2 regions of the Phycicoccus mangrovi genome follow, and region 2 is predicted to be linked to the other one. Evidence: riboswitches for the same ligand, from Rfam matches in the RefSeq annotation. Region 2 holds a riboswitch; the other holds the start of a gene.
What was found. A riboswitch is a leader RNA that binds a small molecule or an ion and turns the genes downstream of it on or off. The one in region 2 is predicted to bind glycine.

Region 1 (4,413 bases), on a different contig from region 2:
GTCGACGGGCGACGAGGTGCAGATCGGCAAGTTCCGGCTCGTCTTCTACGCCTCGGCCCAGGCCTGACGTCCCCGCCGTGCGACCCCTGACCATCGGGGCGGTCGTCGCGGCCCTCGCCGAGGACTTCCCGGACGTCACCGTCTCCAAGGTGCGCTTCCTCGAGGCCGAGGGCCTCGTGACGCCCGAGCGCACCGGGTCGGGCTACCGGCGCTACACCGAGGCCGACGTCGAGCGGCTGCGCTACGTCCTGCGGGCCCAGCGCGACCTGTTCTGGCCGCTGCGGGTCATCAAGGACTCGCTCGAGGCCCTCGAGCGCGGCCTGGTCCCGGACGGCCCGGGGCGCCCGCCGGTCGTGCCCGACCCCGCCCCGGACCCCGCCGTGCCACCCGTCGCCGAGCTCGTCGAGACCGGCACCCCGCTCCGGCTGACCCGGACCGAGCTCGCGAGCGCCGCAGGCCTGGACGACGGCCTCGTCGCCGACCTCCTCGACCACGGGCTGCTGCGCCCCGGGGCCGACAGGATGCACGGGAGCGAGGACCTGCGGGCCGCGCGGGCGGCCGCCGGCCTGGCCCGCTTCGGCGTCGAGGCCCGGCACCTGCGCGCGGCGCGGACCGCGGCCGACCGCGAGGTCGGGCTCGTCGAGCAGGTGACCGGCGGCCTGCGCGGCGAGGACCGGCGCCGCGCGGCCGCCGAGGTGACCCACCTCGTCCTCACCCTCCACACCGCGCTCGTGCGCGCCGGCCTCGACACCCCGGCCGAGCGGCCCGGCACGGCGTCGGGGTCGCGGGGTACGGTGACGGGGTGAAGCTCATGGACGTCCTCGGCGTGCGGGTCGAGATGCCGGGCAACCAGCCGATCGTCCTGCTCAGGGAGCGCGACGGTGTCCGCTACCTGCCGATCTGGATCGGCGCGGCGGAGGCCACGGCGATCGCGTACGCCCAGCAGGGTGTCGTGCCCCCGCGCCCGCTCACCCACGACCTGGCGCGCACCGTCATCGACGACCTCGGGCACACGCTGACCCGGGTGCGGATCGTCTCGCTCCAGGACGGCGCGTTCCACGCCGCGCTCGACATCGACGGCGGCGGCGAGGCCGGCGGCACGACGATCGACTCCCGCTCCTCGGACGCCATCGCCCTCGCGCTGCGCGCCGGCGCCGACATCGTCGCCGAGGAGGCGCTCCTCGACGAGGCCGGGGTCGAGATGGCCGAGAGCGAGGACGACGAGGTCGAGAAGTTCAAGGCCTTCCTCGAGGACGTCTCCGCCGACGACTTCGACACCGAGACGGGGTCCTGACCGCGACACGCCGGTGAGCGTGCGGGGCCCGCGGTCGTTGACCGCCGTCACAGCCGCCCCTACTGTCACACCAGTCACAGAAGTGGCCGGGAGAGTGACGTCGATGTCATTCCCGGGCGTATCGTCGTCCGGAGCACCCGGCACCATCAGGAGGTAGGCGTGGGCTCCACCGGAGAAGCGCGACAGGGCGGCACCCCCGCGCCCGTCGTCGCGCAGGGCGTGCTGTTCGCCGACGACCTGCCCCAGCTCGACGACGAGGTCGGCTACCGCGGCCCCACCGCGTGCAAGGCGGCGGGCATCACCTACCGCCAGCTCGACTACTGGGCGCGCACCGGGCTCGTCGAGCCCTCGGTCCGCTCGGCCGGCGGCTCCGGCACGCAGCGCCTGTACGGCTTCCGCGACATCCTCGTGCTCAAGGTCGTCAAGCGCCTCCTCGACACCGGGGTCTCGCTCCAGCAGATCCGTGGCGCCATCACCGTGCTGCGCGCCCGCGGGGTCGACGACCTCGCCGGCATCACCCTCATGAGCGACGGCGCCTCGGTCTACGAGTGCACCTCGAACGACGAGGTCATCGACCTGCTCCAGGGCGGCCAGGGCGTGTTCGGCATCGCTGTCGGCAAGGTCTGGCGCGAGGTCGAGGGCACGCTCTCGGACCTGCCGAGCGAGCGCGCCGCGTCCGAGGGCGGCGCCGAGGCGGTCCAGCCGGGCGACGAGCTCGGCGCCCGCCGCATCGCGCGCCTCGCCTGATCCGCCGCCCCGGCCGCCGGCACCGCCGGTGGTAGGTTGAGCCTGCCGCTCACACCGTGCGGGAGAGTCCCCGGCACTGCCGGCCGGGGCGCCGAAGGGGCAATTCTCCCCAGAACCTCTCAGGCGCAAGGGACCGCACGGGACAGGCACCTCTGGAGGGTCCACCGACCCGACAGAGGGGGAGGACGCCAGCATCGTCTGCCCTCCGGAGGACCTTCGTGAGCACGCCAGCCCTTCCCGCCTTCGCCGCCCGCCACATCGGCCCCCGCGAGTCCGACCTCGCCGGGATGCTCAAGGTCGTCGGGCGCGAGTCGCTCGAGGACCTCCTCGCCGCCGCCGTGCCGGACGGCATCCGGTTCGAGGGCGTCCTCGACGTCGAGGCCGCCGGCTCCGAGGCGGCCGTCATCGGCGAGCTGGGCGAGGTCGCGGCCCGCAACCGCGTCGTCCCGTCGCTCATGGGCCTCGGGTACTACGGCACCCTGACGCCGGCCGTCATCCAGCGCAACGTCCTCGAGAACCCCGCCTGGTACACGGCCTACACGCCCTACCAGCCCGAGATCTCGCAGGGCCGCCTCGAGGCGCTCCTCAACTTCCAGACCGTCGTCGCCGACCTCACCGGCCTGCCGACCGCCGGCGCCTCGCTGCTCGACGAGGGCACCGCGGCGGCCGAGGCGATGACGCTGATGCGCCGCTCCTCGAAGGCCGCCGGCGACGCCGTGCTGCTCGTCGACGCGGCCGTCTTCCCGCAGACGCTCGCCGTCGTGCGCACCCGCGCCGTGCCGCTCGGGCTCGACGTCGTCGTCGCCGACCTCACCGAGGTGGGGTCGGCCGAGGCGCTGCGCACCGCCGCCGGCGACCGCGACGTCTTCGGCGTCCTGCTCCAGTACCCGGCCGCGGACGGCCGCCTCCACGACCTGCGGGCCGTCGCCGACGCCGCGCACGCGGCCGGCGCGCTCGTCACCGCCGCCGCCGACCTGCTCGCCCTCACCCTCGCCACCCCGCCGGGGGAGTGGGGCGCCGACGTCGCCGTCGGCACGACCCAGCGCTTCGGGGTGCCGATGGGCTTCGGTGGCCCGCACGCCGGTTACATGAGCGTGCGTGCCGGGCTCGAGCGCACGCTGCCCGGCCGTCTCGTCGGCGTCTCCGTCGACGCCGACGGCGCGCCGGCCTACCGCCTGGCCCTCCAGACCCGCGAGCAGCACATCCGTCGCGAGAAGGCGACCTCGAACATCTGCACCGCGCAGGTGCTGCTCGCCGTCATGGCGAGCATGTACGCGGTCTACCACGGCCCCGACGGCCTGCGCGCCATCGCGCTGCGGGTGCACGCGCACGCCGTGGCCCTCGCCGAGGCGCTGCGCGCCGCCGGCGTCGAGGTCGCCGACGTGCCGTTCTTCGACACCCTCGCGCTGCACGTGCCGGGGCGTGCCGACACCGTCGTGGCCGCAGCCCTCGCCGAGGGGGTCAACCTCTGGCAGCACGACGACGACACCGTCTGGCTGAGCGTCGACGAGACCACCGACACGACCGTGCTGGGGAAGGTGGCCCGCGCCCTCGGCGCCACGGCCCCCGAGCGGGTCGAGGTCGCCGCGCCGGCGTGGCCCGAGGCGCTCGTGCGCACCTCCGAGTACCTCACCCACCCGGTCTTCTCGGCGCACCGCTCCGAGACCGCGATGCTGCGCTACCTGCGCCGGCTCGCCGACCGCGACTTCGCGCTCGACCGCGGGATGATCCCGCTCGGCTCCTGCACGATGAAGCTCAACGCGACGACCGAGATGGTCGCGGTCACCTGGCCCGAGTTCGCGAACCTGCACCCCTTCGCGCCGCACGAGCAGACCCGCGGCATCCGCGGCCTCGTCGACGAGCTCTCGGAGTGGCTCTGCGAGGTCACCGGGTACGACGCGGTCTCGCTGCAGCCGAACGCGGGCAGCCAGGGCGAGCTCTCCGGTCTGCTGGCCATCGCCGCCTACCACCGCGCGAACGGCGACGACGCGCGTCGCGTCTGCCTCATCCCGAGCAGCGCCCACGGCACGAACGCCGCGAGCGCGGTCATGGCGGGGATGAAGGTCGTCGTCGTCGGCACCGACCCGGTGTCGGGCAACGTCGACCTCGACGACCTGCGCGCCAAGATCGAGCAGCACCGCGACACCCTCGCCGCGATCATGGTCACCTACCCCTCGACGCACGGGGTCTTCGAGGACACGATCACCGAGCTCTGCGGGCTCGTCCACGACGCCGGCGGCCAGGTCTACGTCGACGGCGCCAACCTCAACGCGCTCGTCGGGCTCGCCCGGCCGGGCAGGTTCGGGGCGGACGTCTCGCACCTCAACCTGCACAAGACCTTCTGCATCCCGCACGGCGGCGGTGGCCCCGGC
Region 2 (4,413 bases):
GCGCGGTCCCACTCGCCGACCAGCAGCCCCGCGGTGTGGGGGGCGCCCCGCAGGGGGCTCGACTCCGCCGTGAAGGTGCCGTCGGCCACCGCGTCGATCTCCGAGCGGATCGCGATCATGGCCTCGATGAAGCGGTCGACCTCCCGCAGGTCCTCCGACTCGGTCGGCTCGACCATGAGGGTGCCGGCCACCGGGAAGGACATCGTCGGGGCGTGGAACCCGTAGTCGATGAGCCGCTTGGCGACGTCGTCGACCGAGACGCCGGTCGCCTTGGTCAGGGGCCGCAGGTCCAGGATGCACTCGTGCGCCACGAGCCCGGCGGAGCCGGTGTAGAGGGTCGGGTAGTACGGCGCCAGGCGCTTCGCGACGTAGTTGGCCGCAAGCACGGCGACCTTCGTGGCCTGGGTCAGGCCCTCGGCGCCCATCAGGCGCACGTAGGCCCAGCTGATCGGCAGGATCCCGGCGGACCCGCACGGTGCAGAGCTGACCGGACCGACCCCGTCGCGGCGGTTGAGGTCCGGGTGCATCGGGTGCGACGGGAGGAAGGGCGCCAGGTGCGCGCCCACCCCGACCGGGCCGACGCCCGGCCCGCCACCACCGTGCGGGATGCAGAAGGTCTTGTGCAGGTTGAGGTGCGAGACGTCACCACCAAAGGCCCCGGGCGCCGCCAGACCCAGGAGGGCGTTGAGGTTGGCGCCGTCGACGTAGACCTGGCCGCCATGCGCGTGCACCACCTCGCACAGCTGGGTGATGCCCTCCTCGTACACGCCGTGCGTCGACGGGTAGGTCACCATGATCGCCGCGAGCTGCTCGGTGTGCTGCTCGCACTTGGCGCGCAGGTCCACGAGGTCGACGGTGCCGTCCTCGAGGCTCTTGACCACCACGACCCGCATGCCGGCCATGACCGCCGAGGCGGCGTTCGTGCCGTGCGCGGAGGAGGGGATGAGGCAGACGTCGCGTGCCTCGTCGCCGCGTGACTGGTGGTAGGCACGGATGGCCAGAAGCCCAGCGAACTCGCCCTGGCTGCCGGCGTTGGGCTGGATCGACACCTTCGCGTACCCCGTCACCGCGGCCAGCCAGGACTCCAGCTGGTCGACCAGGGTGGTGTAGCCGCGCGCGCTCTCGGCCGGCACGAAGGGGTGGACGTTCGCGAACCCGGGGAAGCTGATCGGCTCCATCTCGGTCGTCGCGTTGAGCTTCATGGTGCAGGAGCCCAGGGGGATCATGCCCCGGTCGAGGGCGTAGTCCTTGTCCGACAGCGAGCGGAGGTAGCGCAACATCGAGGTCTCGCTGTAGTGGGTATTGAACACGGGGTGGGTGAGGAACTCCGAGGTACGCAGCAGCGCCCGCGGCAGACGATCGCTGCCGCCGTCCGGCGCCGCGCCGCCGGCACCGAACGCCTCGAGCACGACGGCGACATGGCTCGGCGACGTCGTCTCCGAGCAGCTCACGCCCACGTGGTCCTCGTCGACCCGCCGCAGGTGGACCCCGCCGGCAGCAGCCTTCCCGAGCACCTCCGCGGCCCGACCCGGCGCCCGGGCCAGCAGGGTGTCGAAGAAGGAGTCGTGCAGGAGCTCCACACCGGCCGACTCCAGGCGGTCGGCCAGGACTGCAGCGGTGCGGTGGACGCCCCGTGCGATGGCGCGCAGGCCTTCCGGACCGTGGTACACGGCATACATCGACGCCACGACGGCGAGCAGTACCTGGGCGGTGCAGATGTTGGAGGTGGCCCTGTCGCGGCGGATGTGCTGCTCGCGGGTCTGCAGCGCCAACCGGTACGCCGGGTGGCCGTCGGCGTCGATGCTGACCCCGACAAGCCGGCCGGGCAGGCTACGCTCCAAGCCTTCTCGAACGGCGATGTAGCCAGCGTGAGGGCCGCCGTAGCCGAGCGGGACGCCGAAGCGCTGAGACGAGCCCACCGCGATGTCGGCGCCCCACTCGCCCGGCGCGACGAGCAGGGTGAGGGCGAGCAGGTCGGCGGCCGCGGTGACCAAGGCCCCGCGCTCGTGTGCCGCCTCGACGAGCGCGCGGTGGTCGGAGACCGCCCCGGACGCACCGGGGTACTGGACGACCACGCCGAAGAGGTCTCCGTCCGGGAGTCCGTGACCGAGGTCGGCCACGACCACCTCGACACCGATGGCGCGGCACCGGGTCTGCAGCACCGCCAGACTCTGGGGCAGCAGGTCCGAGTCCACGACGACGCGTTCGGCCTTGACCCGGCTAGCGCGGCGCATCACGGTCACGGCCTCGGCCACCGCCGTTCCCTCATCCAGGAGCGAGGCGTTGGCGGTGGGGAGCGCGGTGAGGTCGCCGATGAGGGTCTGGAAGTTGATGAGGGCCTCGAGCCGGCCCTGACTGATCTCCGGCTGGTAAGGCGTGTAGGCGGTGTACCAGGCCGGGTTCTCGAGGACGTTGCGGCGGATCACACCTGGCAGCACTGTGCCGTGATAGCCGAGACCGACCATCGGCTCACCGGGCTCGTTGCGGTCAGCCAGACCACGCAGCTCCGCGAGCACCTCCTCCTCGCTGGCCGCGGCCGGCAGTCCGAGCAGCTCGGCTGACCGCAGGCCCTGGGGCACGGCAGCATCGACGAGCGAGTCGAGGGATTCGTACCCGAGCTCGGCCAGCATGGCGGCCTGGTCAGCGTGCGCGAAACCGATGTGTCGGGCGACGAAGGCGCCGTGGGCAGGGTCGATGGAGTCGACGGACATGGGCGGGAGGCTCCCTGGGTCGGGTGTCCGCACTGAGGACACCGTTGGATAGGTGACCTCCCCGCTCTGTCATGGGCCTGAGAGCTTCACCGTCACGTGGGGCGGCTTGCACCGTGGGCGCAGGCCGATGTGGCCTGACTTTTCAGAGTTCGCCTCATTGCAGCGGTCATGGGGGCCTGAGAGATTCGTGGGGAGATTTGCTCCTTCGGCGCCCGACCGTGGTGTCGGCCGGGACTCTCCCGCTGCAGTTCGAACGGCGATGATGAAATTGTTGGAATGGATGTTGGCATACCCGGACATCCAGTGTGGGTGGCGCAACGCGTGCGCCACCCACACCGTGACGTCACACGGAGGCCAGCGCTTGGGCGGGTAGGCCCGGTGCGTTGCCGATCTCGTGGTTCGCCATGAGGGTGACGAGGTCGTACACCACGGTGGCCGCCGCGACGGTGGTCGTTTCGGCATGGTCATAGTTGGGCGCGACCTCGACGACGTCGGCACCGACGATGTTCAGTCCGTTGAGCTGACGCAACATTGCCAGGAGCTCGCGACTGCTCAGCCCACCCGCCTCGGGTGTACCCGTTCCTGGGGCGAAGGCCGGGTCCAGGACGTCGATGTCGATGGACAGGTACACGGGGGTGTCTCCGACCCGCTGCCTGACCTGCTCAACGGCAGCGTCGATGCCGATCCGGTCGAGGTCGCTAGCGCGGATCGTCTTGAAACCGAAGTCTGCGTCTTCCTTGAGGTCAATCCGGTCGTAGATCGGACCGCGAATGCCGAGGTGCATCGAGTGGTCCTCAGCGAGAAGGCCCTCCTCGAAGGCCCGGCGCAGCACGGTGCCATGGGTCACCGGTGCATTGAAGTAGGTGTCCCACGTGTCCAGGTGCGCGTCGAAGTGAACCAGGGCGACGGGTCCGTGCTGTCGGACGACGGAGCGCAGCATGGGCAGAGCGATGGTGTGATCACCGCCGACGGCGATGACCCGTCGGTCGCCGCTCCCCCCCTGCACGTCGTGAGCATGCGCCTCGATCTGCTGGATGGCCTCGTCGATGCTGAAGGGCGTGCACGCTACATCTCCGGCGTCGACCACCTGGACCCGTTCGAAGGGAGCCACATCAAGCTCCACGTGAAAGGCAGGGCGGAGGTGGCGTGAGGACTTGCGGACCTCCAGGGGGCCAAAACGAGCACCGGGCCGGAACGATGTGCCGCCGTCGAAGGGCACCCCCAGGACAGCGATGTCGTAGTCGCTGACCGTGTGGATCTCGGGAATGCGGGCGAAGGTGGACAAGCCGGCGTAGCGCGGGACCTCCGTGCCACTCACAGGCCGGACGGGGTTGGGAACGCGGGTGCTCATGGCTTTGCCTCCAAGGCTGAAAGGGTCGTGTTCGTAGGTGTCGTGGAGTCGTTTTGAGATCGACCGGAGGCGTCAGACAGGCTGCGACCCGCCGTTTCCACACCCCAGGCAATCGTGACTGCGAGGCCGACGACGGAGATGGCCGCTCCGGCAAGCAGCACCCAGTTGACCCCGTGATCGAGGGCAAAGGGCATGAGGTACACCGCGACGGCCGCACCGATCCGGCTGGCCGCCGTGCCGATACCCACGGCCGTCGCACGGACCTCCGTCGGGAAAAGCTCGTTGGGGTACACGATCTCGAGGAAGTTGGATGCGCCCGAGAGCAAGGCAAACGCGCAGATCGCGCCGAAG

Region 1: another riboswitch for glycine. It lies ahead of gcvP (aminomethyl-transferring glycine dehydrogenase); the one in region 2 lies ahead of gcvP (aminomethyl-transferring glycine dehydrogenase).

What each region holds. Positions count from the first base shown of each region.
Region 1 is NZ_JAHHWP010000006.1:32,206-36,618, reverse strand. It holds gene KMZ30_RS02800 (FHA domain-containing protein) at 1-67, shown strand, start outside; gene ftsR (transcriptional regulator FtsR) at 78-806, shown strand; gene KMZ30_RS02790 (bifunctional nuclease family protein) at 803-1,294, shown strand; gene KMZ30_RS02785 (MerR family transcriptional regulator) at 1,454-2,041, shown strand; glycine riboswitch at 2,091-2,187, shown strand; gene gcvP (aminomethyl-transferring glycine dehydrogenase) at 2,260-4,413, shown strand, end outside.
Region 2 is NZ_JAHHWP010000018.1:86,516-90,928, forward strand. It holds gene gcvP (aminomethyl-transferring glycine dehydrogenase) at 1-2,711, opposite strand, end outside; glycine riboswitch at 2,768-2,864, opposite strand; glycine riboswitch at 2,865-2,963, opposite strand; gene speB (agmatinase) at 3,055-4,062, opposite strand; gene KMZ30_RS16650 (MFS transporter) at 4,059-4,413, opposite strand, start outside.